Regions from separate parts of the Antricoccus suffuscus genome, predicted to be linked through region 2. Evidence: riboswitches for the same ligand, from Rfam matches in the RefSeq annotation. Region 2 holds a riboswitch; each other region holds the start of a gene.

Region 1 (7,352 bases), on a different contig from region 2:
CGGCTAAGAACACCGACACCCGCGAGCATGACATCGCTGACAGCGATGACTACTTCCAGTACCACGGCGGCATGGTCGCGACCGTGCGTGCGCTGACCGGCACCGCGCCGGCGGCGTACGTCGGCGACTCGACGGTGTCCGATGCTGTCCGCACGCGGTCTCTGACCGAGGAGACGGCACGCGTCTTCCGGGCGAGGGTCGTCAACCCGCGCTGGATCTCCGCGATGCGCCGGCACGGCTACAAGGGCGCCTTCGAGCTGGCCGCGACCGTCGACTATCTCTTCGGGTACGACGCGACGGCTGGCGTCGTCACGGACTGGATGTACGAGCAACTGGCGCAGACATACGCGCTGGACAAGGTCAATCAAGACTTTCTGCGGCACGCGAATCCGTGGGCGTTACGCGGCATCATTGAGCGCCTCACCGAGGCGAGTGACCGGGGGCTCTGGGAGCAACCAGATCCAGAGCTCATGTCTCAACTCGCTCAGCTATACCTCGACGTCGAAGGCGACCTGGAGGATGACGAGTAGCTAGGTAAAAACACAGTCACCGCAGATCGCCTGCGGCGTAGACGAAGCCGTTCGGTAGATCAGACAGCAGCTGCGTCGCCGGAACTCAGGACCGAACGGCCCGGTCGACGACCTGTGGAGCCGTAAGCGTTGCGCGACAGACGCTGCCTGCGCGTAAACAGCATCGGACAGATCTGGACGCGTGGAAGCAACCATCCTCGCTGCCCCGTTGATAGCGGAGGCGACGTTGCCCCATAACAGAGCCTGGGAGACACCGCAGGCGGCTCTTGTCTCGGCGACGATCGCCGCGATCACTTCATCGAGCGCCCGAACCCCACCGCCTGCGTCCGTGGGGCCCGCGACGAACGCCGTGCTCGGCAAGGACAGCGGGAAAGCGCCACCAGGTTCGGGCTGCCACCACCAGCTGTCCACGTCGAAAACAAGCTGGCGCCCCACTGCCGCGGCAAAGCCGAGAACGGGTGAGAGCAGGCGGGCGACCACGCCGAGCTGCATCACCGACCCGGCGACGCGAAGCTCGACAGATTCTGCCGAAATCCGCGCGGAGGTGGCGAGCACGCTTCGTACGGCGGCAATACGGTCACCAAGTGCGTCGTCACCGTCGACAAGGTCGCGAATGGGTCGCCACGGCGCTACCGGGGAGGCGCCCGGCTTATGCCTCTCGACGGCGAAGAACGGCCCGCAGGCTTCAAGAGTTTGCAGGCCGTCCGTCACTGTAGCGACACCAAGTGTCTCCCGCTCAGGCGTTGGCCGTCGCCTTGGTCGCGGCGGTTGTACCGAGTCGAGTCAGCAACCGGTCGGCGAGCGGCGCAAATACCAGGCCGATCGTGCCCCAGATGATCACTTGCGCGCCGACCGAATAGAGCCGGAAGTCTGCCAGTACATCTGCTGGGAATCCCGGGTAGACGATCGCGCCATCCGGATCGGTCAGCGGCAGCGGAGTCTCCGTTGCGTGATGTCCGAACGCGGCCACGTTGGCAGGCAGCTCGCCAAGTGAAGGCAGGATCAGCATCACGATGCCGACAGCGACGATAAAGGCAGCACCGGAGACCAGGCTGGCGCTCCAGGCGCCAAGGCGCGCCTGGAGTTTGCGCCCAAGGAACACCGCCAGCACCAGGAACAGCAGTGAGCACACGACCATGGCCAGATAGAGCCCGGTCCGCGCGCCTATCGTGTCTGCGTTGCCGACCGCCGGCGGATTGGCGGGGTACTTGACGAACGGCACCAGGTAGAAGCCGACCAACCCGCCACCAGCAAGGAGAAGTGCCAGCGAGCGGGCCTTCAGCTTGCCGACCCGGCCGAGGCATACGGCGAACACGACAGCGAAAATTGCGCCGAGTGCGGCGCCCAGCAGAATCATGCCGACGCCGATGCCGAGACTAGCCTGAATTGTACGGCTGAAGATCTCGTGCTCATGGCCACTGACGGCTATGCCGGCCGCCTTGTCGAGCTTTTCTTGGGCGGCGCCGCGACCTTCTTCGTAGTCGATCGCTGCCTGGATCTGCGGTTCGGCAAAGATACGGGCGAAAACAAAAGCAATTAGCCCGCCGAGCGCGCCACTGAGCACGCCACGAAGAATGAACTTATCCATATAAAGTTGTCCTTAACCGGCAAAATCAGTGGCAAGGAAAGCCGAGGAAGTGGCGCGCGTCGTGGACGAACTCGTGGATGTGAGTGTCGGCGCCGAAAACTGACGTCGCACCCTGGTCGACTCCGACGAAGTAGTAAACCGCGAACGCCGCGATCAAGGTGCCGATGATCCAGCGCACCGCGTGGGATATCGGGATGACGATTGGGGTGGCGCCGACGATCGGAGCCGAAATGTTGGCCATGAGAATGCCTCCTTCGGGGATGATGCGTCCCTCGTTGAAATGTGGCCGCGTGATGGCAAAGTGTCTGACTTGCCCGCCGCAGGTGCGACAAGGCTCACAGTGGCGCTACCGTGCTGGAATCACACCAGCTTCCTCACACCAATACGCGATACGACGACACTAGCAATCAAACGGCAAACCGGTCGAGAGCGGGGCAAGGATCACGCATCGCTGCCACCGGTCGAGACCGCCACGGGCATGGTCTCGCCGACGCTCCTGCGCCGCATGCGGCGAGCAAGGCCTCGGCCAGGCTGCAGTGTGACTGTCAGCGCTATCTTCAGTTCATGAAAGTCAGCGTTGTCGACCAACCTTCAGACACGCTTTGAGACAACTCAGCCGATGGTCTTCGATGACGTCGAGACGCAGGTGACGCAGCCGCCAGGCGCAGAGTCGTCGCGGCGGCCCCGTGTGCATTATGAGCTGCTCGGTTGCGCTCTCCACAGTCACGAGCTGCTCGGACCGGTCGACGCCGCGGCCACCGGTCACGTCGACCTCCTGACGCGTGCCGAGCCGGGCGGTGCCTTCACGTGGTTGCGGTGCTTGCGATGCGATGCCTGGGTCCCGCTACGCGAGGCCGACGTACCCGCACCCCGCTCGGGCAAGCACGCAGTCGACGACACCCTGATGCCGCCATTGCGCGGCCGGCCACTGCGCGACAGGTTCGTGCTCCGCTTGATCGCAGCCGATCGCGTCATTCATTTCTTAGTGCTCGCGGCCGTCGCGGTGTCCATCTTTCTGTTCGCGCAGGACCGGGTGAATCTGCACGGTGGTTATCTCCGAATCCTCAACGGCCTTCAGGGCGCGTTCGGCGGCCCGCTGAGCAGCTCGGCACGCCATGGCCTCCTGCACGACCTCAACCAGCTATTCGCCGTACCCACCAAGACGCTCTACCTGTACGGCGCGGGCATCGCGCTGTACGCGCTGATCAACGGCGTCGAGGCCGTGGGGCTGTGGCGATCGCGGCGATGGGCTAAATACCTCACCCTTATCGAAGTTGTCGTACTGCTGCCCATCGAGATTCACGAGCTGACGATCAGCGTGAGCCCCCTGAAGGCCCTCACTCTGGCGCTCAATCTCGCGGTCGTGGCCTACCTGCTGTGGGCTCACCGGCTTCTCGGTGTGCGCGGTGGCGGACGCGCTGATCGTGCGGAAATGGCTCGCGACACAGGCTGGGAACCGCTCTACCGCAGCACCCCGTGGGAGGCAAAGAACCCCGATCGATAGGACATTTCCGGATTATCGGGAGCCTCGTCGTACCGGGAACGCCTGTCGCTCAGCCTGTCTCGGCCGCGCGTGCCTCAGACTGCCTGGTTTTCGCCGCGGACAGCCGCGACAACCGCAGCACACCAGTCACCATGAGTGCCAGCCCTAGCAGGCTTACCGCGGTCGCCCAGGTGTGTCGATTGAGCTTCTCGCCGAGCACCGCCATTCCTAGCACCATGGCCACGATCGGCTCGGCAACCGTCATGGCCGGAAATGATGCCTGCACCCGACCGGCGGCGAACGCTCGCTGCTGGCAATACACCGCCGCCAGGCCTGCGACCGCGACCATGTACAGCGGTGGGTGGACGAGCACCCGGGTCGGATGCTGCCAATCCTGACCGATGGAGTGAATCAGCACCGCAACGATCCCGAAGAGAGCACCCGCGACCGTCCCGTATATCAGCGCGCGCGGCGCTCGCGGGGACCGCTCCGCGTACACCAGGACAGCGGCCAGCCCGCCCAATAACAAGGACACCACCAAGACCAGGATCCACCACTGCGGCCCAATCCGCGCCGGTACGGGCCTCGCGAAGACCACGAACGCACCGACTCCGGCTGCCAGCAGGACTCCCCAGAGCCATTGGCGAGCCGTCACGGCGACGCCATTCAGCAAGTGGTCGATGGGCAGGGCAAACAGGACAGAGAGCACGATCAGCGGCTGCACCAACAACACCGCACCCAGGCCCAGCGCGACCGCCTGCAGCGCGAAGCCGCCAAATGCGACCAACGCGCCAATCCACCAACGCCCGGTGATGCGGCCGTCGGCGCGGGAGGCTCGTTGCCGCAGGACCGTCCCCAACGCCATGAGCATGGCCGCTCCAATCGCGAGCAGCGCAGGCAACAAGGTGTGCATCGGGTCAGACTAACTGCACGATGCCCTATGCCTGATCGAGGCCGATCCACGCAGGCGAGTTGCCGGCAAAGTGGTTGGCTATGTGCTTGGGGCTGACTTGCGTCAGCGACGCCGAGCATGACTGCGCGGACGCGCTGCCGGGCGCCGGCGTACGACGCTGCGAGGGCGAGCTTCCCTGATCAGGACCGAGGCACGCCGATCGTGATGCGTGTCCAGGAGGTCTCGATCCATCTCGATACCTGCAACGCCTTCGAGGTCGGCGAGTACGTCGAGATCGAGAACCAACGGCTGCGTGTCCTTACGGTCTTTGGGAATGAACGATGCGACGACGATTGCCAGCACGCAGGAGATCGCGCCGAGCAGGAAACACAGGTCGAATGCCGTGAATGAATGGTGGTGCATGATCTCGGGGTGCGCCGCCGAGCTGGCGAAGGCTACCGCGATAATCGCACCGTGCACCGCCGCCGCCAGCGAGGTCCCGAGCGAGCGGGACAGCGTGTTGACGCTGTTGGCCGCCGCGGTCTCCGTCGTCGGCACCGATCGCATGATGATTGTGGGCATCGCGGCATACGCGATGGCGATGCCGACACCGGTGGCTGCGGCAACAATCAACGCTTCCCACACGTGTTCAAGGAAGAACGCCGCATAGATGAATCCGCAGGCGATAACGAGCGATCCGAGCCGCAGAGCGAAACGTGGACCGAATCGGACGATGATACGAGCCGCCAGCGGAGAGACGAGCATCATCGCGATGCCCATCGGAGCGGAGCACAGGCCCGCGACGATCATCGACTGACCGAAACCGAGTCCGGTCCCGTCCGGCGCTTGAAGCAGCTGAGTCATCACCAGGTTGAGGGTGTACATCGCGAAACCAATGAGGATCGACGTCAAGTTGGTGAAGAGCACCACTCGCCGGATCGAGGTCCGGATGTTGATGAGGGGGGCTTTCGAGCGCAGCTCGTAGCGACTCCAGGCGACGAATACGATCGCCGCCACAGCGAACAGCGCCAGTTGTTTCGGATCGCCCCAACCCCAGTCGGTGGACTTCGATAGGCCAAACAGCAACGACACGAGCACGATCGAGAGCCCCGCCGCGCCGACGAAGTCGAACCGCCCGCCGGTCTTGATCGTCGATTCCGGTATCGAGCGGGCGATACCGATCATTGCGATGACGCCGATGACCGTAGAACCCCAGAAAAGATAGTGCCAGCTCAGTTTCTCGGCGACCATTGCCGATAGCGGCAAACCGACCGCCCCGCCAATGCCTAGGGTCGCGCTCATCAGCGCGACGGCCGACGCGAGACGTTCGCGCGGCAACGTGTCGCGCATCAGACTGATCCCGAGCGCGATCGAGCCGAGGGACATCCCCTGCAAACCCCGACCAATGAGCATCGGTGCGAGCGAGTTGCTCAACGCGCAGAACACGGACCCGATCACCATTGTGCTGACCGATATGAGCAGAATCCGTCGCTTACCGAACATGTCGCCCAAACGCCCCGAAATCGGCGTGAAGACGGCGCCTACTAATAGCGTCACTGTTAGCACCCAGGTGGAGTTCGCCGGATGGGTGTGCAGGATCTTCGGCAGACTCGGCAAAATCGGGATGACCAGGGTCTGCATGATCGAAACGGCCATGCCGGTCATCGCGAGGATTGCGGTGACCCGACGCGGTGACGCCATCCGTTGCACGGATGGCGTCGTCGTCGATGTGTCAAGAAGCGTCATACGGATTGATCAGACTCGCAATGCTCGTAGTTTGGTAGATAGTTGCTCACAGCAACAGACTACGGTAATTAGCAGTGCTAAGCATTAATTAGTGGCGAGATACACGTGCGCGGACCTACTCACGGGGTCTTTACTTCGCACGACCAATGATGTCGCCGGCCCGGTTGATCACCACAATGTCGACCTCGACCTGCACGTTGCCCAGGACACTCCGGCATTTTTCGAGCGCGGCGGCGGCCACCCGATCGGCCAGCGGCACACCGTGATCTCGGGCGATCTCCCACGCATGCAGTGCGGAGTTGGCCGCCGCGATCTGCACAGCGAGCGCCTCGTCCTCGACGAAGGTGGCGACGAAGTCGAGGTTGATTGACGATCGTCCAGAGTGCAGGTCCAAATGACCAGCGGCGAGTTTCGACATCTTCGCGAAGCCGCCGGCAACCGTGAGACGTGGCACGGGATGACCCTTGACGTACTTCAGGACCGCACCGGCGAAGTCGCCCATGTCGAGCATTGCGCCCTCATCCAACCCGTAGAGCGCCCGCACGGTCGCTTCGGACGTCGTACCGGTCGCCGCCCCGACGTGGGTGACTCCGGTAGCGCGCGCGACATCCACGCCACGACGAATCGAGTCGATCCACGCCGAGCACGAATAGGGCACCACGATCCCCGTCGTACCAAGGACGGACAGGCCGCCGACGATCCCGAGCCTCGGATTCCAGGTGTGCTGCGCGAGATCCGCACCGTGTTCGATGCTGACCTCGACGCGTACGCCGCCCGGATGTCCTAGACGGCGGGCAATCTCGGCTACATGGTCACACATCATCTTCCGCGGGACCGGGTTGATCGCCGGCTCCCCCACCGCGACAGGCAGACCTGGTTTTGTCACGATGCCGACACCCTCACCGGCCGCAAAAACGACTGCGTCGCCGCCAATGAGCGTCACCGTCGAGGTAACCAGCGCGCCATGCGTGACGTCAGGATCGTCACCGGCATCCTTCGTAATCGTCGCGCGGGCCGTCTGCTCGTCAACCCGCTCATGTTTCGTCAGCGCAAATGACGGCGTCTGGCCGCGCGGCAGCGTGATCATGACCGGATCTGGAAACTCCCCCGACA
Region 2 (7,352 bases):
GATCATCAACGTGCTCAGTCAGGTGAGCGCGCGCGGCACGGCGATCGTTCTGGTCAGTCACGATCTACGACTTCTAGAAGCCATTGCCGGCCGCGTGCTTACCGTCCACGACGGTCGCCTGGTCGAGCCCGACCGAGCAGGAAGAACGCCGTGACCGATCAGCCGACTCCAGAACAGATCCTGAGCAGGATGTTGGCAGCCCTGCCCCAGAGCGAACATGGGAGCTTGATCTGCGGCGCGGGGTCGACCGAGATCCGCGCGACCGCCGTCCTCGATGACGCTTGGCTACGCGAACAGATCCGGCTGCGCGGACTGATCTGGGGAATCGACGATCCGTTCATCCTCGGCACTCTCTGGTGGTACTCGGCGAGCAACTGGCTCGCACTTCCCATGATTGCCAGCTCATTTCTGACCGGTACGGCGCTCAGTGCTCGTCTCGACGACGTACTGCTGCACCATCAGGGCGATAGCCGGATACCCGGCGCGCGCTCGACGCGGTTGGCCGAGGGCGATGGCACCGCCGAACTGGCGGACGCACTCGGTGCGGCGATCGATCGGGTCGCAGCCATCGCCGGTAAGGGCGAGCGACGACTGTGGTCCGTCGCGGTCGACGCAATCGCCGGTCGCTATCTCTGGGCCGGCCGCGCGACCGGAAGAGTCACCGAAGCGACCGAGGCGGCGCAAGAGGTGGTCGCGCGCCTACCGCGGTCGCTACCTGTTCCGCGCTTCACCGAAGTCGAGTTGGCCGGCGTCGGCGGCAATCGGCTGCGCGAGACGTTCGTACGCCGCGGGTCGTGTTGCCTGCTCTACCAAGTCGACGACAAGGACAAATGCTCCACGTGCCCACGCCAAAGACCGGCGGAACGGCTGACGCGGCTCGAGGAAGTCACCCGGCGACGGGCCGGCTGAGCAGTCGGGGCCCGTCGCGGATGCGTCAGGGGCGGTACCCCGCCCACGCCGTACGGCCGGCGCGCAGGCGCAGGTCCTCGCGGTGACGAAGGCTCGATGAGCCGACGTCCGCAACGAGAGCATCAAGCATGGTCCGGTCGGATGCCGATAATCGCGCAGCGACGTGCGGCTGGATCCGGCGTAGATACGTCTGCGCGTACTTGCCGCCGGTTTCGGCCCCCTCGATCGCCATGTCAACCGAGAACGCCGCGACCTCAACGGGGGCGAATCCCGCGCGATCGAGGGTCTTAGTCCATTCGGGACGATAAGCACTGCCGGTTTCGACCTCACGGAGCACGTCGTGGATGCGCGCTTCGAGACCACCGCCGATCTCATCCTGAAGGAATCTCGGCGGTCCATCCATCTCGACCACCACGAGCAGACCGCCTGGGTTCAGCACCTCCAAGATGTTGCTGAAAGTCCTATCGGGACTGGAAAGTTCGTGAAGCGCCGCCGAAGCCCAGACGACGTCGTACGATCCCAAATCGGTCCATGACCCGTCGAGGTCCATTTGCACGGTGGATACCCGGCCGGCAAGCTCGCTGACAGTGACCCGTTCCCGCACACGCTCGAGCATCGCGGTCGACTTGTCTATGGCAACCACCTCCGCGCCAGGGAAGCGGGTTGCCAGCGCGATCGTGCCGGTGCCCGTACCCGTACCCAGGTCGAGGATTCGCTGTGAGTTCCGCTTTGGCACGCGAGCGTGCAGCCACGTCATGACGTCGAGCAAGTACGGACGCATCACCTCAGCATCCAAGTCGAGGAGTTCACCGAGCGAATCATCGTGATCATGGTCGTGCGGGCGGTCACGGTCACGGTCATGGTCTTGGTCGTGGCGGTGGCCGTGGTCGTCGTGTGAGTGAGAATTCATGGGCCGATTCTATGCACCCCGTGCCGTTCAGGCATACAATCTTGCCTATGACGCAAGATTGTGACGCCTCTACAGACACGAATATCGATGCGCTGGTCCGTAGCCGGATTCGCGCGCTGCGACTTGCTCGTGGATGGTCGCTCGACACTCTCGCCCGGCGGAGCTTCCTGAGCCCCTCCAATTTGAGCCGCATTGAAACCGGCCAGCGACGGATCGCTCTCGATCAGCTTGTTCCGATCGCCCGCGCCCTCGACACAACGCTCGACCAGCTCATTGAATCCCCGAACGACGATGACGTGGTGATCCGCCCTCAGCGCAACGAACAGCGAGGAGCGACCATCTGGACACTCGCCCGGGAACGAACCCCGTTCGAGATGTCCGTAGCGAAGATGCGAATCACGACGCCCGCGCCGCCGACCGAAGAGCTAGGGGTGCACCCGGGCCGCGACTGGTTCATCGTGCTGTCAGGTACGGCGGAACTGCGGTTAGGTGACCGGCTCATCCTCGTCGAGGCAGGTAATGCTGCCGAATTCTCCACGATGATCCCGCACGCGATCGGCGCACACGATGCCCCCGTGGAAATCCTCGCTATCCTCAGCCACGACGGGGAACGAGCGCACCTCGCTCCCGCCAAGGGCACAACCGAACCGGAGACTTCCACCCGGAAATAGGTTGCGGTTGTGCGTCTAGCCGATCGCACGCCATCCCTGATCATTTGCCGGGCCGCCCGTTGCGGAGGCGGTTTACGCCGCCCCCGCAAGTGGTTACTGACCTCCTGCACGCACCTTCTGTGCAGCGGCGACGAGGTTGGCGAGGGTCTCCCGCACCTCGCCGTACCCGCGGGTCTTCAGGCCGCAGTCCGGGTTCGCCCAGAGCCGGTCGCTCGGGAACTTCGCGACCGCCGAGGCGAGACGCTCCGTGAGCTCGGCGGCCGAGGGGACGCGCGGCGAGTGGATGTCCCACACTCCGGGGCCGACCTCGTTGGGGTACTGCGCGCTGGCGAGCTCATCGACGATCTCCATCTGCGAGCGCGCGGCCTCGAGGCTGATCACGTCGGCGTCGAGCTCGACAATGGCGCCCAGAATATCCTCGAAGTCGGCGTAACACATGTGCGTGTGGATCTGGGTCTGATCACGCACGCCAGCAGTCGCCAGCAAGAAGGAGTCGACAGCCCAACGCAGGTACGACGGGCGACTCTCCTTGCGCAGCGGCAATGTCTCGCGCAGTGCGGGTTCGTCGACTTGGATGACTCCGATACCCGCGCTTTCGAGATCGAGCACCTCTTCGCGCAGGGCGAGGCCGACCTGCCGGGCGGTCTCGCTTTGCGGCTGGTCGTCGCGAACGAACGACCACGCGAGCATTGTCACCGGGCCGGTCAACATTCCTTTCACCGGTCGACTCGTCAGGCTCTGGGCGTACTTCCCCCACTCGACGGTCATCGGCTGCCGCCGCGAGACATCACCGAGAATGATCGGCGGCCGCACGTAGCGACTGCCGTAAGACTGCACCCAGCCGTTGACTGTGGCGACATAGCCGTTGAGCTGTTCGGCGAAGTACTGGACCATGTCGTTGCGCTCGGGTTCGCCGTGCACAAGCACATCCAGCCCGATCTCCTCTTGAAGCCCGATGACCTTACGAATCTCCTCGCGCATCGTCTCGGCGTACTGCTCGGGCGTGACCGTCCCCTTGCGCAGCCCTGCCCGCGCCTTGCGTATGTCCGCGGTCTGCGGATAGGAACCGATCGTGGTCGTCGGTAACGTCGGTAAGCCAAGCCGTCGGCGCTGCTGCTCCGCACGCTGTGCGTATGGGCTATGACGACGTAGGTCGTCGGCGCCGACCGCCGTGGCGCGCGCCCGGACTGCTTCGTCGCGCACAAGTGGCGAGGTGCTGCGGATGACCCGCAGCGCACCGTTGGACTCAAGCTCTTCGGCAATCGCTGCCTTGCCACTCACTCCACGGGTAAGGGTGACGATCTCATCGAGCTTCTGGCGCGCAAACGACAGCCACGCCGCAACCTGCGGGTCGAGATCCGGCTCGAGGCGGACATCGAGCGGCACGTGCAGCAGCGAGCACGACGCACTCACGTCTACCCGATCCGCCAACGCCAGCAGAGTAACGAGGGCCGACAGGGCGGTCTGCAGATCTGCGAGCCAGACGTTCCGCCCGTCGATGACGCCGGCGATCAGACGTTTGCCGGGAATGCCGCCGATCGCCGCCAAGTCGGTGAGGTTCTGGGCCGCAGGTCCGGTGAAGTCGATCGCCAGGCCCTCGACCGGCGATTTGGCGAGTACGTCGAGTGCATCGCCGAGCCGCTCGAAGTACGACGCCACCACGATTTTCGGGCGCGCCTGCTCCGCCGCGAGCGCGGCGTACACGTCTCTTACCTGTGCGAGTACCTGCGGCGACTGATCCGTCACGAGCACGGGCTCGTCGAGCTGCACCCACCCGGCCCCTGCGTCGTGCAGCAACTGCAGCAGCTCGCCGTACTTTGGCGCGAGGCGGTCGACGAGTGAAAGGGGCTCGAACCCCTGGCGCGCACCGGATGCCGCCTTCGACAAGAGCAGGAAACTGATCGGCCCCAGGATCACCGGACGCGCGCGCAACCCCAGCTCCCGGGCTTCTGCAAGCTCCTCCAGCGGCTTTGATGCATCGAGCTCGAACTCGGTCGACTCGCGCAGCTCGGGCACGAGATAGTGGTAGTTGGTGTCAAACCACTTCGTCATCTCCATCGGTGCGACATCCGCCGTACCGCGGGCCATCGCGAAGTACCGATCGAGCTTCGAGGTCGGGGTATCGGTGACCGGCACGGCCTGCCGATGACGCTCGGGAATCGCGCCCAACATGACGGCCATGTCGAGCACGTGGTCGTACAACGAGAAGTCATTGACCGGCACTTCATCGATGCCGGCGTTGCGTAGGACGGTCAGTCGCTGCTGGCGCAAGTGACGCGCGACGGACTGGAGGTCCTCGGCGGTCCCGCCCGCCCAGTAACCTTCGACGGCTCTCTTCAGCTCGCGGTCTTCGCCTTGCCGCGGGTATCCATACACAGTCGATTGACTGATCGGTGGTTGGCTCGTCGCCTGATCGGTCATACCGAACTCTCCTTCGCGAGTCCTACGTGACCGCGAGAGCAGATACCGGCCGGCGACGGCATCGGTCATGCGTGTCGAACACGCGACAACCTTCGATTTCCCGTAGCCGCCATGACCCGCCCTCGAGGTCACTATCGGCACCCGACGGCTGTCGGGCGCACAACTGGCAGGTGTTCGGACTCATGGGCTCGATCGGGCCTCGATCACCTACTTGCCATCGCTTCCCAGGCCGGATGGCCCAGTGCTTGTCTGACGGCGTTCGTTCCCAATTACCGCTGCGGGGCAGTCCCGGACTCTCACCGGGTTCCCTATTACTTTGCTTTACCGCACGACGCGGCGAGGCAAACCAGCTGCATCGCGACCTTACCCCGATCGCGGTCGCAGCGACACGCACGGTCCGCACCGCGCCGCCTGATCGCATTGCCGTGCGCTCCCGAGTGCTACCTTCTAACGCGCAGGGAACACCGGTGCGAATCCGGGGCTGTCCCGCAACTGTCACCGAGTAGCAAACCTTCACGTACGGTCACGACCTCCCTGGGTTGGAAGGCCGAAGGCGCGCGTTGATCCGGGAGCCAGGACACCTGCACCCATTCAGGTCAACGTCACGAGGATGAACATGCGAGTGTCAGCTCACCGCACCCGGTTTACTGCCGGACGGCCAAACCAGCGCACCAACGGACCACGTCGATCGCCCACGATAATCGCTACACTCACACTCATCGTTGCGCTGATTGTCACCGGATGTTCCGCGGGCGCATCGAGCGACGGCAACCAGGGATCCGCCAGCGCGGCGAAAGAGCTCCGGGCCAAAGGCGACGGCACTCTTACGATCTACAACTCCTACACGATCGCGGGACTCGATCCGGCCGGTACAGGCACGAACTGGCTCTTCGACTGGGGTGTCGCCGAGAATCTCCTTCAAGTCGAGGACGATGGCAGCATAAAGCCGTGGCTTGCCAAGGATGTATCCCGCGACGGCGACACCCGATGGGTAGTCACCTTGCGCGATGGCGTGACCTTTCAGAACGGCAATCCGGTAGACGCCGAGGCTGTTGCTGCCGCACTCACCCGGCAGATCGCGAAGTCGAAGGCCGCCCAGGTCTACCTGGACACCGCGACCACCGTGATCGCCGAGGGTGACAAGGTCATCCTGACCACGCCCGCACCGAATGCGATGGTCCCGGCGGCGCTCGCCGCCCGGGACAACTCGCTACAGATTTACGACGTGAGCGTCATGGATGCCGCCGGCGGTGACTCCAGCAAGATCGTCGGAAAGGGCGCCTACTCCGGCCCGTACGAGATTACTGCCTGGGATCCGGACAACCTCCAACTGAAACCATTCGCTAAGCATTGGGAAGGCAAGCCGCCGCTGAAGGGCATCACCGTCAAGGTCGTACCCGACGAACAGGCACGTATCGCCGGAGTCAAAAGCGGTGAGGCGGATATGGCCTTCTACCCCTCGACCTCGGCGAAGCTTGAGCTGCAGGGCGATCCCGAGGCAGCCGTGCTCTCCTCAAAGCTGGCGCTTCAGTCTCTCTTGGTCGAGATGAACCTCAAAGCCGGGATCTTCACCGACGTCAACGTGCGAAAGGCATTCACCGAGGCCATTGACTACAAGGGCATCGCGGACGACGTCGGCAACGGACAGTTCAAGGCCGCGGAGAGTCTATATCCGACCGAGATGCCCTTCGCACTCAAGAATCAGAAGTTCGATCTGAAGAAGGCGAAGTCGCTACTCGACGATGCCGGATGGACGGTCGGGTCGGACGGTATCCGGGAAAAGGACGGCCAGAAGCTGACCGTCCGATTCGTGACGCAGGCCCAGGGACCTGAAACGGTCGACGTCGCGATCGCGATGAAAGACCAGGTGGCGAAGGCCGGATTCGACCTAGAGATCAACAATGCAGAGGACTCCGCAGCGGTAAAGAAGGGCCCTAATGCGTGGGAGTCGTCTGTCGCACTGAGCGGGTCGTTGTCCGGAACCGCGGACCCGATCCAGCCGTATCTCGTCCGGTGGGTCACCGGCGGGTCCTCGAACGCGCAGGGGATAACCAACCCCACCATTGACAAAATCGGCGACCAGCTTCGTGGTGAGTTCGACGATTCGAAACGCGACCAGCTCCTGAAGGACGCGCAGAAGATCCTTGTCGCAGACGAGGCGTACGTCGTGGCGGGCACCTACAAGTACTTCACCGTCGTCGTCGGCCCGGCCTGGGTTGACTACAAGGTCTCCAGCGTCCGGCGCCACATCACGAGCCAGACCGGCAAATAGCCACCACGTCCGATGCGAGTCCTGCGACTGGTACGCCGCCGAGTACTGGAGGCCGTGATCACGCTCCTGGGCGCGAGCGTGCTGATCTGGTCGCTACTCCCGTTGGCTCCGGGGTCCCCCGCACGGCTGATCCTGATCGCACAAGGGATACCGGAGCCGACGCCGGGCC
Region 3 (7,352 bases), on a different contig from region 2:
TTCTCCTCGGCGGCGTCGACATCGGCGAGCTCACTGTCGTTTTCCTTCAGCCCCAGGGCAACTCGCAGTCCGGGGACGGCTTGGACTGTCCCACCCCACACCTGGTTGGCGCGAAGAATCGCCAGCACGAGGTTGATCCGGCCCTCAGCGGCCGGCGCTTCGCCGAGGATGTGCAGCCCGTCGCGGATCTGTACGTCCTTGATCTCGCAGAGCCAACCGTCGACGTGCATGACGAACTGGTCGAACTCCTCGTCGTCCGGGCGCTCGGAAAGCCCGAGATCGTGGTCCATCTTCGCGGACTGGATGAGCGTCCAGATCTCCGCTCGCATTGCCGGCGCCTTGGCGGGGTCCATCGCCGAGACGTTGCCGTACTCGTCGAGAAGCTGCTCCAGGCGGGCGATGTCGCCGTACGACTCGGCGCGCGCCATGGGCGGGATGAGGTGGTCGACGATCGTCGCGTGGGCGCGTCGCTTTGCCTGAGTGCCTTCGCCGGGATCATTGATGAGGAACGGATAGATCAGCGGCATATTGCCGATTGCAGCGTCGGCAGCACATTCCGCCGACATGCCGACGTTCTTGCCGGGTAGCCATTCCATGTTGCCGTGTTTGCCCATGTGTACGACGGCGTGGGCGCCGAACGACTTCTCCAGCCAGCGGTATACAGCCAGGTAATGGTGCGACGGAGGCAGATCCGGATCATGGTAGATCGCGATCGGGTTCTCGCCGAACCCGCGTGGCGGCTGGACGATCACCAGGACGTTGCCCGCTTGCAGGGTGGCAACGACGATCTCGCCGTCGGGATCGCGCGAGGTATCGACGAACAACTCCCCGGGGGCTTCGCCCCATTTCTCGACCACGCTGTCGACCAGCTGCTTCGGCAGCTCAGCGAGCCAAGCACGATAGTCGGCGGCCCTGATCCGCACTGGCTGCCCGGACAGCTGCTCGTTGGTGAGCCATTCTTCGTCTTGCCCGCCGGCTTCGATGAGCGCGTGGATGAGCGCATTTCCGGCAGTCGTATCGGGCGACTCGTCCTCAATAGGCTCAAGGGGAGCGAGCCCGGGGAGCGCGTCTTTGGTGCCGACCGGGCCGACGTCGTAGCCCGCCTCATGCATCGCGCGCAGGAGCCGGACGACGGAGACTGGCGTGTCGAGCCCGACCGCGTTACCGATACGGGAGTGTTTGGTCGGATAGGCAGACAGCACGACCGCGATCTTGCGATCGGCGGGCGGGATGTGCCGCAACCTTGCATGCGCGACCGCGATCCCGGCGACTCGAGCGCACCGCTCAGCATCCGGAACGTAGTGCGGCAGTCCGTCCGCGTCGGTCTCCTTGAACGAGAAGGGCACGGTGATCAGGCGGCCGTCAAACTCGGGTACGGCGATTTGGGTTGCGACGTCGAGCGGTGACAGTCCCTCGTCGGAGGTAGCCCAGGTCTCGCGGTCCCAGGTGAGGCACAGCCCTTGCAGCATAGGGATATCGAGCGCCGCCAAGGCCCGCACATCCCAGGCCTCGTCATCCTGACCGGCGCCCGCCGTACCGGGCTTTGTACCGCCCGCGGCGAGGACCGTAGTGACGAGCGCATCGAGAGTTCCCAGATGAGTCAGGAGATCGTGCGGTGCATCACGCAGGGATGCGCAGAAGATCGGGATACCAACCCCGCCAGCGTCATCGATAGCGTCGGCAAGCCCATGGACGTAGTCGGTGTTGGCGGCGGTGTACTGCGCTCGGTAGAAGAGAATTCCAACGCGTGGCCGGACCGCCCCGTCCGTGGCCGGGCCGGCCGGTGCCGGGCGATCGAGCTCGCCCCAGTTGGGCATCCGCAGGGCCGGCTCGAATCCTTCACCCGTGAGCAGGATCGTGTCGCAGAGAAACGCGTGCAGCTGCCGGAGGTTGTCGGCACCGCCCTCCGCGAGGTAGACGTGTGCGTCGGCTGCGACTCCCATCGGCACGGACGAGATCTCCATCAAGGACGCGTTGGGTGTCTGTTCGCCACCGAGTACGACGAGCGGCTTGCCGGTCTGGCGCATCCTGTCGAACTCCTCGCGCAATGACTCGGGCGAGCCGAGGATGCGCGCAACGATCAGGTCGGCACCGTCACAGAGCGAGCCCATCTCGTCCAGCGTGATCTTGGTTGGATTGGCATAGACGTAGTCGGCCTGGCTGGCCCGGGCCGAGAGTAGGTCGGTGTCTGAGGTCGATACCAGCGCGATGCGGGGCATGAGACGAGCTCCTTATCGAGGTCCGCGCCTCGAGTCGTAGATGCCATCGCGGTTAGTTCCTGACTTGCGCGGCAGCTGGTGCGTGCCGCGTTCACAGTGGCGGGACCGTCCCGGAGTTGCACCGGGTTCCTATTCCATCGATGGGTTGCCGGCTCAGCCTATCGGGCGACAATCCCACTACGATGGGCCGGTGACATTAGCTGACCACGCCGAGCCAGACCGCTGCCCCGGGCTGTTGCGTCCGTTCGTCGCGGCGGACGGCGCGCTCATCAGGCTGCGGGTGCCGGGCGGGCAGACAACGATCGCGGGATTGGTTGCGCTGTCACGACTTTCGACGGCGTACGGCGATGGCCACATTGCGATCACGTCGCGGGCGAACCTGCAGGTCCGCGGCTTGACCCTGACGGATGGAGAGGTCGACGAGCGACTTGCCCAGGGCGTTATCGACGCGGGCTACCTGCCGTACCCCACGCACGAGCGTGTCCGCAACATCGTCGCCTCGCCACTGACCGGTCTCCTTGGCGGGTTCGCCGATATCCGTCCTCTTGTGGCGCAGGTTGATCGGTTGCTCGCCTCCGAGCCGATCCTCGCCGACCTTCCTGGTCGTTTTCTTTTCGCTTTGGACGACGGACGTGGCGACATGGAGGCATTTACCTCGGATTTGTCCTACCGGTTGGTCGATGGGACTCGAGGAATTCTGCGTGCCGGCCGCCAAGGGCTGGGCGAGCACCTGGCATTGACCGAGGCCGCGCCGGTCATTGTCGAGCGAGCGAAGCGATTCATGCAGGCGCGTCATTCGCAGTGGCGCGTCTTTGACCTGCCAGATGGGGGAGCCCAGATCGTCCAATCGCGGGTTGTGGCGTCTGCTGTTCGGCCTACGCCACGCGCGCTGGGCACACTCAAGCAGGACGATAGCCGGATCGCGCTCTATGTTCACGCGCCACTCGGCCTGCTCACCGCTGACCACCTTGGCGCCCTCGGGCAGGTTGCGGGTGACGGATCGCTCGTCATCACGCCCGCGCGGGACATCGTCGTACCGGGGATCGACCGTGATGCGGCGGGCGATTCCCTGGCCCGGCTCAGTGCGGCGGGTCTTGTCGCCGACGCACAGTCGCCGTGGAGCCGGGTCTTTGCCTGCGCCGGAGCACCCGGCTGCGTAAGGGCCGCGTTCGACACGCGTAGAGTCGCCGAGCGGATCGTCGAGGCAGGTGGTCTAGCCCCAGACGAGATTGTGCACATCAGCGCCTGCGATCGCCGTTGCGGCCAGCCCGCCGTACCGCATCGTGTAGTTAGCTCACCCGATGGCTTCGACGCCGTCCCAACGAATGGATCTTGACGTGACCACGCCGCCGCCGAGCGTCTACGACTACGAGCGCGACGGATCGCAGATATATGAGCGATCTTTCGCGATGATCAGAGCCGAAGCGGACCTGACGCAGATTCCGCACGACGCGCGGGCCGTCGTCGTGCGGATGATTCACGCGTGCGGCCAGGTCGACCTACCGGCAGACGTCGTCGTACACGATCAGCTGGTCGCGGCGGCCCGTGCGGCTCTCGAGTCCGGAGCGCCGATCTTTACCGACGCAATGATGATTGCGTCCGGGATCACGCGCAAACGGCTGCCCGCAGACAACAACGTGGTGTGCCTGTTGCGCGACCCGCGAGTTGCAGAGCTCGCGAGCACATGGGGCACAACGCGTTCGGCCGCGGCGGTCTCGTTGTGGGGAGACCGGCTCGAAGGCGCCGTGGTGGCGATCGGTAATGCGCCGACGGCGTTGTTCCACCTGCTTGAGTTGATCGCCGCAGGAGGACCTCGCCCGGCCGCGATTGTCGGCGTACCAGTCGGTTTCGTCGGGTCGGCCGAGTCCAAGCTGGCGCTGACGGCCTTTACGCCTGCGATTCCGCACCTCGTCGTACACGGTCGTCGTGGCGGTTCGGCGCTCGCCGTGTCGGCGATCAATGCGCTGGCGCAGGAACGCGAGATCTGATGACAAGCCCAGGACGGCTCTACGGGATTGGCGTCGGGCCAGGCGATCCGGAGCTCGTCACCCTCAAAGCGGCCCGCCTCATTGGCGCGGCGGACGTGATCGCCTACCACTCGGGCCCAATGCGCAAGTCGATCGCGCGAGATATCGTCTCGTCACTGGTCCCCGACGGTGCATTGGAAGAACTGCTGGCATATCCGGTGACAACCGGCTCAAGCCCTCATCCTGGCGGTTACTACGGCGCTATCAATGACTTTTACGACGAGTCCGCCGATCGGCTCGCGGTGCATCTTGAAGCCGGGCGGACGGTCGTCGTACTCGCCGAAGGGGACCCGCTCTTCTACGGATCCTTTATGTATCTGCACGACCGGCTGTCACCACGCTTTGAGTGCGAGGTGATTCCGGGCGTAACCTCTGTGTCGGCATCGACCGCGGCCGCCGCCGTACCGCTCGTTCGACACGAGGACGTGCTGACCGTGTTGCCTGGCACGCTGCCGAAACCCGAGCTCGCCCGGCGGCTGGCGGACACCGAGGGTGCGGTGATCATGAAGCTGGGCCGGACGTTTCCCGCTGTCGTGGAGGCGTTGCGCGAGTCGGGTCGACTCGGCGATGCGGTGTATGTCGAGCGGGCGAGCAAGTCGCAGCAGCGAGTGCTGCCGGTGACCGAGGTTGATTCAGCGTCGGTCCCGTACTTCTCGATGATCGTCGTACCTGGTATCGACAAACGCGCCGACTCCGCCGGACGCGCTGCGGCGCCGGAAGTCTCGGTGCCCGCGGCGAGCGCCGGACCGGCGGAGGTCGTCATCGTCGGGCTCGGTCCTGGTCCGGACAGATGGCTGACACCGGAGGCCTCGGACCTGCTCGCCGAGGTGTCGCACGTCGTGGGTTATGCGCCGTACGTCAACCGGGTGCCGCAGCGTCCTGGCCTCACCAGGCATGCCTCTGGCAACACCGTCGAGCTTGACCGGGCCCGTCACGCGCTTGACCTCGCGGCCGCGGGGGAGAAGGTGGCTGTCGTATCGGGTGGGGATGCAGGGGTCTTTGGGATGGCGGCCGCTATTTTCGAGGCGGCTGCTGACGAGAGGTACGCCGGCGTACCGATTCGGGTTGTTCCCGGATTGACTGCAGCGCAGGCCGTCGCGGCGCGTGCGGGTGCGCCGCTCGGTGCGGACTTCGCAGTCATGTCCCTGTCTGATCGACTCAAGCCGTGGCCTGTGATCGAGCGTCGGCTCTTGGCGATCGCCGAGTCTGACCTCGTTCTCGCGATCTACAATCCACGGTCGAAGTCGCGGACCGAACAGGTTGCGATGGCGAAGGCCGCGCTGCTGTCACGAAGGTCCGCCGACGTACCGGTGGTCATCGGCCGGGATGTCGGCCGATCCGAGGAGTCGCTGACGGTCACCACCTTGGGCGAACTCGACCCGGAGCAGATCGATATGAAGTGCCTGCTCATCGTCGGCGCGAGTTCAACTCAAGTCACCCCCGCCGGCCAAGTCTGGACTCCCCGCTCAGTGACCTAGCCCCGATCCGTCACAAAATCCGCCGCGATCCGTCACAAAATTTGCCACGGTCCGTCACAAAATCCGCCGCGATCCGTCACAAAATTCGGCACTATCCACAACGGGTGTGTCATCCACATTTGCCATTGAGTGATGTGCGGACAGGCGGCGTCGGCGCTGCAATTGAAACATGGGACTTATCAATGACGGAATACCTTTCCGTGGCGACCAATACCGGGATCTGGGGTTTAGCCGGAGTCAGCTGTTCGATGCCGTACGGGCGAATGATCTACGTCGGCTGTTTCATGGTGTTTACGTCGACGGCGAGGTCTCGGACAGCCGCGAGTTACGGTTGCGCGCAATAAAACTAGTTACGCCGCCTTACGCCGTGGTTAGTGATTGCTCCGCGTCGTGGGTCTATGGTGTCGATACCTTCAGGCCAAGTGATCGGTTCCTGATGGTCCCATCGTTAGTGATACCCCATGGAGCTTCGCGAGTTCGGCAGCGATTTTCACACTGCCGCGAGGCCTACATCGATCAGAACGATGTCACGGAACTGGATTCACTGCTCATCACCACGCCTGTACGGACGTCGGCTGACCTTCTGCGCGGACTGTGGCGTCCATACGCGCTCGCTGCCGCCGATGGGCTGACGAGGGCAAACCTTGTTTCTGCCGAAGAGGTTCGCGGCTACCTCAGGAGGCTTCGCCGCTTTCCGGGAATCATCCAAGCACGTCAGCTTGCCGAGCTGATCGACCCACGGGCTGAGTCACCGGGAGAGTCCTGGATGCGGTTGCGCGTTATCGACGCGGGATTTCCGCGGCCCGATTTGCAGATCTGTATCAATGACCGGAATGGTGTGGAGATCGCGCGCATAGATATGGGTTACAAGAGCTTGCGTATTGCGAGCGAGTACGACGGCAAGGAGTTCCATACGAGCACCGCCGACCGCGAACACGATGAACAACGTCGCGACTATCTGCACGAGCTCGAGGGCTGGCGATTTGTGGTCGGGGATAAACGAAAGATCTTAGGCCCGGACGCGGGTTTTGAGCTATGTCTCGGCAAGTGGCTAGATATAGAGCCACGGCTACCACGGATGTGGTGACGCACTCGTTGAGTATGCCGCCGAACGGGATTTTGCGACGGACGGAGCCGAACTTTGTGACGGACGGAGTCGAACTTTGTGACGGATGGACAGGGATTTTGTGACGGACGGAGCCGAACTTTGTGACGGATCGTGCGAGGATGGCCGAATGAGCGAGTATTCCTGGGTCAAGTACGAAACCATCGACGATGGCGCGATCGCGATCATCAGCCTCAACCGCCCGCGGCAGCGAAATGCGCAGAGCCGCGGATTGCTGGTCGAAGTGGACGATGCGTTTATGGCGGCCGAGCGTGACGATGCGGTCAAGGTCGTCATACTCCGTGGTGAGGGCGGGTCGTTTTCGTCGGGCCATGATCTTGGCTCCAAGGACTCGCTCGCCGAGCGTGAGCCCGGCCCGAATCAGCATCCAAGTTTCTCGACCAACGGCGCGACCAAGGACGCGGTCGAGCGCACGTGGCGCCAGGAGTGGCACTACTACCTGACCAATACTCGCCGTTGGCGGGACCTTCGCAAGATTACGATCGCGTCGGTCAACGGGCCG
Region 4 (7,352 bases), on a different contig from region 2:
GGCCAGCCGGACGGCAGTGTCAGCATCTTCGCGCGCGACGGGCGAGCCACGCCGACCCGCCATGATCCCGAGCCGATACTCCGAGGCGATCCGACATCCCTCGTCCGTGCCGGTAGCCAGCCAGAGTCGCTCACGGATTCCGTCGGGCCGCGGCACAATTCGATCGCCTTCCAGCTCGGCACACAAGGCGTGCAGCCGCTCAAGGAGGATCTCGTGCCGGTCCGCGTGGGTGATCCCAAATGCCTCGCTGGCCGCCGGATCCGCACCAGCGCCCAGGCCGAGGTGAAGCCGCCCGCCGCTAAGCGCATCGACGACCGCCGCGTCTTCGGCAAGCCGAATCGGGTCCTCCAACGCCGCCGCGACGACCGCCGTACCGATGTCAATGGACTCGGTCACCTGCGCGACCGCGCCAAGCAGGACGAATGGCGACGGAAGATGCCCGCGATGCGAGCCGAAGTGATGTTGTGCAACCCAGAACGACGAGAAGCCCGCCTCCTCGGCGATGCTCGCGAGCGCGACGGTCTCGCGCAGGACCTGCGCGCTGTCGCCGTCTCCGACGACGTGGCTGATCAACCCGTACCTCATCGCGGTGACCTCAACACAGCATGATGTGCGGCTTGCCGGTAGTCGGGTGCTCAATAATCTGCACGTCCACCCGATAGACCTCGGCGATGCGCTCGGTCGTGAGTACGTCGGCCGGCGTACCTTGCGCGACGACTCGCCCACGATCCAGCAGTACGACGGAGTCGCAGTAGCGGGCCGCGAGATTGAGGTCGTGCAGCGCAACGACGACCGTCGTACCCAACTTCGTCGCGAGGTCGAGCAGCGAGAGCTGGTGATGGAGGTCGAGGTGGTTGGTCGGCTCGTCCATGATCAGTAGCCTCGGTTGCTGCACCAGCGCTCGAGCGATAAGCACTCGCTGGCGTTCCCCGCCCGAGACATGCGAAAACACCTTGTGCGCCAGCGAAGTGATCTCCATCAGTTCCATCGCCGCGTCGCACAGATCTTCGTCGAAGGCCGTGTCCGGCTCCAGCAGCCGCTTGTGTGCGGTGCGCCCCATTCGGACGATCTCGCTGCAGGTGAGCGGAAATTCGGTCGGCGCATCCTGCAGTACGACGGCGGTCTGCTTCGCGTTCCATTTCACCGAATGCGTCCATACATCGTCGCGATCGAGATGCACCTGCCCCGCGGTCGGAGGCAGCGAACGGAAGATGGTGCGCAGCAGCGTGGATTTGCCGCTCCCATTGGGCCCGAGCAGTCCGACGACTGTCCCCGGTTCGGCGACCAGACCGACGGCCTCGAGGATGTGCGCGTCACCGATCCGGACGTCGATGCCATCTACATGCACGCGGGCGGGCATGTCGCCCGCTTGTCGGGCTCTCATCGGCCGGGGCCCTTACTGGTACGGCGCAACAGGTAGAGGAAGAACGGACCGCCGACGAGCGCGGTGATGATGCCGACCGGCAACTCTTCCGGGGAAATGACCGTGCGGGCCAGCAGATCGGCGCCGATGGTGAAGATCGCGCCGAGCAGCATCCCTACAGGCAGGCACCTGCGGTGGTTCGCGCCCACCAGCAGTCGGGTGATGTGGGGCATGACAAGTCCGACGAATCCGATCACACCGCAGACCGCGACAGTCACGCCGATCATCGCTGCGGACAGGACGAACATTCGCTGCCGGAAGCGGTGCACGTCGAGGCCCATGGAGATGGCGCTCTCTTCGCCGGTCAGTAACAGGTTGAGATTGCGCGCTTGGGCCAACGCGTAGCTGACGCCGAGCACGAGGACGATCGCCGGAATCGGGATCAACTTCCATTGCGCTGAGCCGAAACCGCCCAATGTCCAGAACAAGACCTGGGAGGCAAGGGTCCGATCGTCGGCGGTCAGGACAAGGAAGCTGGTGATCGCCGAGAGCACCGCGCTGATCGCCATACCCGTCAGGACCAACGTCGTGGCCGAGATACGCCCGCCGTACTTGGCGATACTCAGCACGAGAAGCAGGGTAAGCAGCGCGCCGAGGAACGCGGCGATGTTCAGCGTGTACGCCCCAAGGACTAGCAGCCCGAACCGCATGACGAATACGGCGCCGGTCGCGGCTCCGGCGGAGACGCCAAGCACCGTCGGCCCGGCGAGCGGATTGCGCATGACTGCCTGAACGACCGTGCCGACAACGGTCAGGCTCATGCCCGCGATGGCCGCGAGCAGGACCCGCGGCAGCCGCACATCCGCAACGATCCGGTCGGTGACGGCGTTCCAGGTTGGCGTGATCAGCCCGGGTGGAAAGATTCGGTGACCGATGACCCCCCATACGTCCGCCAGCGGTATGTGTACCGAGCCGATGGACAGAGCGAAGCCGGTGACGGCGATGAGGACCACCGTCAACGTGGTCACCGTCGCGGCCAGTCGGAGACGGTGACCGCCTGGTGAGGCGACGTGGACCCGACGTACCGATGCCTGGGTCGGCGACGACCGCAGCCGTGCAATGAGGCTCGCCCGCTCGTCGACTTCGGTATCGGTCTCGGTCACAATGCCGACCTACTTCTTCTTCGGATAAAGGTCAGGGTGAAACTGCTCAGCAAGTTGCTCGACACCCTCGGCCGACCGCGGCCCGGGTTGTGCGAGCGAGAGGCTGATCGTCGCGAAGTTTCCCTTCTTGATGGCAGTCGTATCGGCAAGCGCCGGAATGTCCTTCAACGTCGCGATCTTCGATTCGACGCTCGGGTCAAGGTAGTCGTAGATCAGGATAATGTCGGGGTTGGCGGCGGCCACCTGCTCCCACGACACCTTGCCCCACCGCAGTGGCTCGTCGGCGAGGATGTTCCTCCCGCCGGCCGCATCGATCATGACCGACGCGTAGGCCCAACCGCCGACCGTCTGCGGCGCGTCCGTGCCCGAGTTGTAGAGGAAAACCTTCGGCCGATCCGAACCCTTGACCGCGTCTTTGACCTTGTCCACTGTGGCATCGAACTTCTTCACCGCCTTCTCGGCCGCGGCGTTGACGTTGAAGATCTTGCCAATGGTCTTGAGCTCGTCCGGCATGTCTTGAAGCGTCTTGGGTTCATCGGTGCAGCCGACCGGGCTCAGGTGCGTTTTGATGCCCAAGTCCTGCAACTGCTGCCGAGTGTGGCCGGTGCTCGCGGAGAATCCATCGCCATATCCGGCGTACACGAAGTCGGGATTCGCGGCGAGTAGCTGCTCCATGCTCGGTTGTCCGGCTGCGAGGACCGGGATCTTGTCGTACGCCGACTTGTACTGCGGTCCGATCTTGCGACCCTTCAGGTACGCCGTACCCACCATCCGATCGCCGAGTCCGAGCTCAAGCATCGTCTCGGTGGCAGTCGAAGTAAGGGTGACGGCACGTTGAGGTGGCGCGTCGTAGGTCTGCGTCACGCCGCAACTCTCTACCGCCAACGGGTACGCCGTCTGCTTGCCCTTGGCCACCGCGGATCGGGACGAGGTTGCCTGCTTGTCGGCGACGGCGCTGCCACATCCTGCCACCGCGACAAGCGCGACGATAGTGACGGCGAGACACTTCGTAAGTACGGCGACGCGGTAGCGCATGAATGGTCCTTCGCGGGCAGTCGGTATGCGAAGGACCGGAAGCGATGGCATCAACCGGGACGCGGCCACCGCCGCCTATTGCAATCCTCGGCAATGTGAGCGGTCATCAACGCGAAGCCTCGGTATTCCGACTTAGCGACAATTACTCGGCCGCTCACGGTTGCGGGACAGTTCCGGAATTTCGCCGGATTCCCCTTGGCTCGCTTCGCGCACATTAGCAGACCGTTCATCGCCTTCACGTTCGTCCGGTTAGGGAGGCCGCCGCGTAGCGAAATCGGCTACCCTGATTCCACATTGGTAGACAAACAACTACGTTTGAGTATCCCGAATTCGCACCATTGGATGGACTTCATGACCGACCGACCGCACGTGATGACGGCACCGCGCCAGTCGCGATCCGAATTGTCGACGACCCGCTTGATCAACTCGGCCGCCGAACTCATCGCTGAAAACGGATATGAGCGCACGACCCTTGCGGCGATCGGGAAACACGCGGGTTACAGCCACGGCATTGTCACGCGCCGGTTCGGTTCCAAAGAAGGTCTCCTGATCGCACTCATCGAGAAGATGGCGATGGGCTGGACCGAGACTCACCTGAAGCCAGCGATCGGCAGTACGACGGGCCGCGAGGCGCTGCACATCCGAGTGAATGCGTTTCGATCCAGCTGGCGCAAGTCCGAGCGTCGCATGCGCGCCCTCTACACATTGATGTTTGAAGCGCTCGGACCGATCCCGCATCTCAAGGAGCGCATGGTCGAACTGCATCGGTACAGCCGGGAGTCGGTTATTGAGTTGATCCAGCTCGGCGTCGCCGACGGCAGCGTCGATCCAACAGTCGATTCAGAACGTGTCGCACGGCTCTTCCTTGGAGCGCTGCGCGGCGCGGCGTACCAGGCAATGCTCGATCCCGAGGCAGTCGACATCTACGACGCACTCGACGATCTAGACCTACTCGTCGACCGACTGGTGCCGGTCGCCGGCAAGTCGGCCAGCCCGAAGAAGTCAGCAACGAAGAAGTAAGTCACGACTTACCGCAGCCCTGGCGTACCGATCAACTCTTTTTCAGTTCCTGAGCGAGCATCACGATGATCCCGCTGGGGCCGCGGATATAGCTGAGTTTGTAGATGTCCTCGTAAGTCGCAACTCCGCGTAGCGGATAACACCCGTGCGCGGCGGCGATCTCAAGAGCCTCGTCGATGTCGTCGACTGAGAAGGCGACGCGGTGCATGCCGATCTCGTTGGGCTGCGTGGGCTCGGTTTCGATCGCGTTGGGGTGTATGTATTCGAAGAGTTCGAGGCGACCGCTGCCATCGGGTGTCTGAAGCATGGCAATGTTGGCGTGGTTGCCATCGAGGCCGACGGCCGTGTCGGCCCAATCGCCGCTGACTGTATCGCGGCCGAGGACGGTCAGGCCGAGATCGGTAAAAAAGGCGATAGTCGCCTCGAGATCACGGACGGCAACACCGACGTTCTCGAATTTGATTGGCATGCGTTGCACGCTATCGCATTGAGTTCGCCCCCACAGAGGACCGAACGACCGGCGGAATTGACGGCGTGCCACAGCGATCGGCGAGTGGGCAATTAGTACGCCGAGGATCGATGCACGATGGCCGGCGGCTATTCGCGTCGATTGGCGAGGGTGATGCGATGATGCAGGACCGGTGTACGGGTCGGCTCAATCCACGCCGGCGGGCGCCAGTGCGGGAGTCCATCGACCATGACTGATTCCCAGCCCCGGTCCTCGAATTCGCGGTGGTGGTATCCGCACGCGAGGGTCAAGTCGTCGATATCGGTGGGTCCGAGGTCGCGCCAGGAGGTGACGTGGTGGATGTCGCACCATTCCGGTGGTACGTCGCAGCCGGGGAAGCTGCAGCCGCCATCACGGGCGACGAGGGCGATGTACTGGCTCGCGGTTGCGAGCCGTTGCGCCCGGCCGAGGTAGAGCACGACTCCGCGGGAGTCGAGGACCGCGGGCAGGAACCGTAGCTGCGCGGCCTCGCGGAGCAGGTCCCGGATGGGGATGGGTACGCCGTGCGTGCTGGTCGCGTACCCGCAGCCACTGATCAGGTCTTCGAGGCGGATCGTGGTGATCACGGTCCCCCGCGCCCTAGCACCAGTCCGCGACGGGCCGGCGGTGACCGGGCTGGAACCGGTGGTGGCAGTGCTGGAACCGGGGGTGGCAGTGCTGGAACCGGGGGTGGCAGTGCCGGAACCGGTGGTGGCAGTGCCGGAATCGGTGGTGCCACCGGCGCTCCAATCGGCGGCAGCGCCCAGGCTGGCGGCGCTGCCCGCGTCGGATCCGGAGCCCGCGGCGCTGGTGTCGGAGATAGCGCCGGTGTCCTGAAGGCGGTGTAGCGCGTCGGAAGTATTGCCCGTGTCCTGGACGTGATGCAGCGCGTCCAGGAGCGCATCGTGCATCCGCTGACCAGCGGTACGAGCATCGCGCCCGGACACGTCTGCGGGCCGGGGAGCGGCCAGCGGGTCCAGGACTGCGCGCAGTGTCGCCAGTAGTTCCGCGGTCACCTGGCCGGTGACCTTGCCAGAATCGTGGACGCGCAGGAACCGCTGCCGTAAACGTTCATCATCACGCGGCTCGTTCCCGTCCGGATCCAGACGGTCCGTGATTTCGGCGGCGAGCCCTTCGAGGTCCCGCACCCCAAGAGTGTCCGTGTGGTTGACGAGGATGGTCTCTGCCTCGTCGAGGTCCGCCGGGTCTATGCCGGGATGTGGGGTGAGCCGGTGCAACATCTTGTGGATGACACGGGCTTGGGCCGGGGTGACCCGCCCGGCGGCCTGCCGTTCGGCGAGGTAGGCGCGTGCGGGTGGCATGGGCTGCCCGCCGAGGGTGATCCGTTCGCCGAGACTCTTCGCGGCCTCCACACGCTGGTACGCGTCGGCGCGGGTAATCCGCAGTGTCTCGGTAAGCAGCGTGACCGTGTTACGGCAGGTGAGTACCTCGGCGGCTCGGGTGTCCTCCAGTGCGCCGATGATCGCGTGATCGAGGACCGCGAGACTATTGCGGATCTTCTCCAGGTCGCCTGCGAACGCGAGCAAGTCGGTGGGCCCGAGCCCACTGAGCGAGGAACGAATAGCAGTACCGATCAACCCAGCGGCTGCGTCAGCGAGAGCGTGCTGGCCCTCGGCGAGCTGGTCACGCTCCGGTAGGTACGCCACGCTCACGACTGCTCACCCCCTCCCGCTCAGAACATCCCTATCGCACCGATCGTACTAATGATCGAAGTACATATGTTCGATTCTAATCGCCGCCCACGCGCTTGTCTAGTGGTCAGGGCATATTTACTGGCTTCGTTAACCGCGCGGCGGAACCCTCCAAAAGCCACGATCACTGCCGCCGAATACCCACGCGCGGCAGGTCCTCGCCGGGTGGGGCCGTCACAGGTGTGCTGTTTTGCATCGCCGGCCGGTGTCTCTTGCTGCGCAACTCCACATTTGTATCGGATTGCCGGTCGTGACGGACGGCTGCAGCTCCTCCCGTGGAGCGTCGGCCGATTAAATCGGGGCGCGCTACTTCTTCTTGACCGCGACCCCTCGGAATTGGTACGCCGCATCTGCCGGCATCGTCACGTTGGAGACGCCGTCCGCGAGCGCCATCACCGAATGCGCCGCACAGATGGGCATGAGACTCGTCGGCTCTTTAATGAACAGATCCATGAACTTCGAGTACGTGGCTGTGCGGGTCGCAGGATCGGTCGCCGACGCCCCTTCGACCGCCGTATCGATCAAGTTCTGCGACGTGGCGCCTCCCGGGTTGTACTGAGACTCGGGAAGTA

Evidence for each region. A riboswitch is a leader RNA that binds a small molecule or an ion and turns the genes downstream of it on or off. The one in region 2 is predicted to bind cobalamin.
Region 1: it holds a riboswitch for cobalamin, as region 2 does, so the genes downstream of both, CLV47_RS11095 (CbtB domain-containing protein) here and CLV47_RS16285 (ABC transporter substrate-binding protein) in region 2, are expected to answer to the same signal.
Region 3: it holds a riboswitch for cobalamin, as region 2 does, so the genes downstream of both, cobN (cobaltochelatase subunit CobN) here and CLV47_RS16285 (ABC transporter substrate-binding protein) in region 2, are expected to answer to the same signal.
Region 4: it holds a riboswitch for cobalamin, as region 2 does, so the genes downstream of both, CLV47_RS01345 (ABC transporter substrate-binding protein) here and CLV47_RS16285 (ABC transporter substrate-binding protein) in region 2, are expected to answer to the same signal.

The regions. Positions count from the first base shown of each region.
Region 1 is NZ_PVUE01000008.1:82,168-89,519, reverse strand. It holds gene cobN (cobaltochelatase subunit CobN) at 1-530, shown strand, start outside; gene CLV47_RS11105 ((2Fe-2S)-binding protein) at 531-1,241, opposite strand; gene CLV47_RS11100 (CbtA family protein) at 1,267-2,118, opposite strand; gene CLV47_RS11095 (CbtB domain-containing protein) at 2,144-2,359, opposite strand; cobalamin riboswitch at 2,398-2,541, opposite strand; gene CLV47_RS11090 (DUF2127 domain-containing protein) at 2,738-3,622, shown strand; gene CLV47_RS11085 (DMT family transporter) at 3,672-4,514, opposite strand; gene CLV47_RS11080 (MFS transporter) at 4,617-6,239, opposite strand; gene CLV47_RS11075 (cobalt-precorrin-5B (C(1))-methyltransferase) at 6,370-7,352, opposite strand, start outside.
Region 2 is NZ_PVUE01000016.1:11,039-18,390, reverse strand. It holds gene CLV47_RS16310 (ABC transporter ATP-binding protein) at 1-154, shown strand, start outside; gene CLV47_RS16305 ((2Fe-2S)-binding protein) at 151-909, shown strand; gene CLV47_RS16300 (class I SAM-dependent methyltransferase) at 935-1,819, opposite strand; gene CLV47_RS16295 (helix-turn-helix domain-containing protein) at 1,867-2,490, shown strand; gene metE (5-methyltetrahydropteroyltriglutamate--homocysteine S-methyltransferase) at 2,584-4,911, opposite strand; cobalamin riboswitch at 5,060-5,277, opposite strand; cobalamin riboswitch at 5,368-5,494, shown strand; gene CLV47_RS16285 (ABC transporter substrate-binding protein) at 5,528-7,183, shown strand; gene CLV47_RS16280 (ABC transporter permease) at 7,196-7,352, shown strand, end outside.
Region 3 is NZ_PVUE01000008.1:90,431-97,782, forward strand. It holds gene cobN (cobaltochelatase subunit CobN) at 1-2,219, opposite strand, end outside; cobalamin riboswitch at 2,253-2,405, opposite strand; gene CLV47_RS21830 (hypothetical protein) at 2,410-3,555, shown strand; gene CLV47_RS11125 (precorrin-8X methylmutase) at 3,557-4,207, shown strand; gene CLV47_RS11130 (precorrin-2 C(20)-methyltransferase) at 4,207-5,724, shown strand; gene CLV47_RS11135 (hypothetical protein) at 5,894-6,811, shown strand; gene CLV47_RS11140 (enoyl-CoA hydratase) at 6,960-7,352, shown strand, end outside.
Region 4 is NZ_PVUE01000001.1:269,375-276,726, reverse strand. It holds gene CLV47_RS01360 (LLM class flavin-dependent oxidoreductase) at 1-585, opposite strand, end outside; gene CLV47_RS01355 (ABC transporter ATP-binding protein) at 596-1,384, opposite strand; gene CLV47_RS01350 (FecCD family ABC transporter permease) at 1,381-2,526, opposite strand; gene CLV47_RS01345 (ABC transporter substrate-binding protein) at 2,536-3,561, opposite strand; cobalamin riboswitch at 3,660-3,784, opposite strand; gene CLV47_RS01340 (TetR/AcrR family transcriptional regulator) at 3,913-4,581, shown strand; gene CLV47_RS01335 (VOC family protein) at 4,613-5,050, opposite strand; gene CLV47_RS21790 (HNH endonuclease signature motif containing protein) at 5,179-6,741, opposite strand; gene CLV47_RS01315 (ABC transporter substrate-binding protein) at 7,087-7,352, opposite strand, start outside.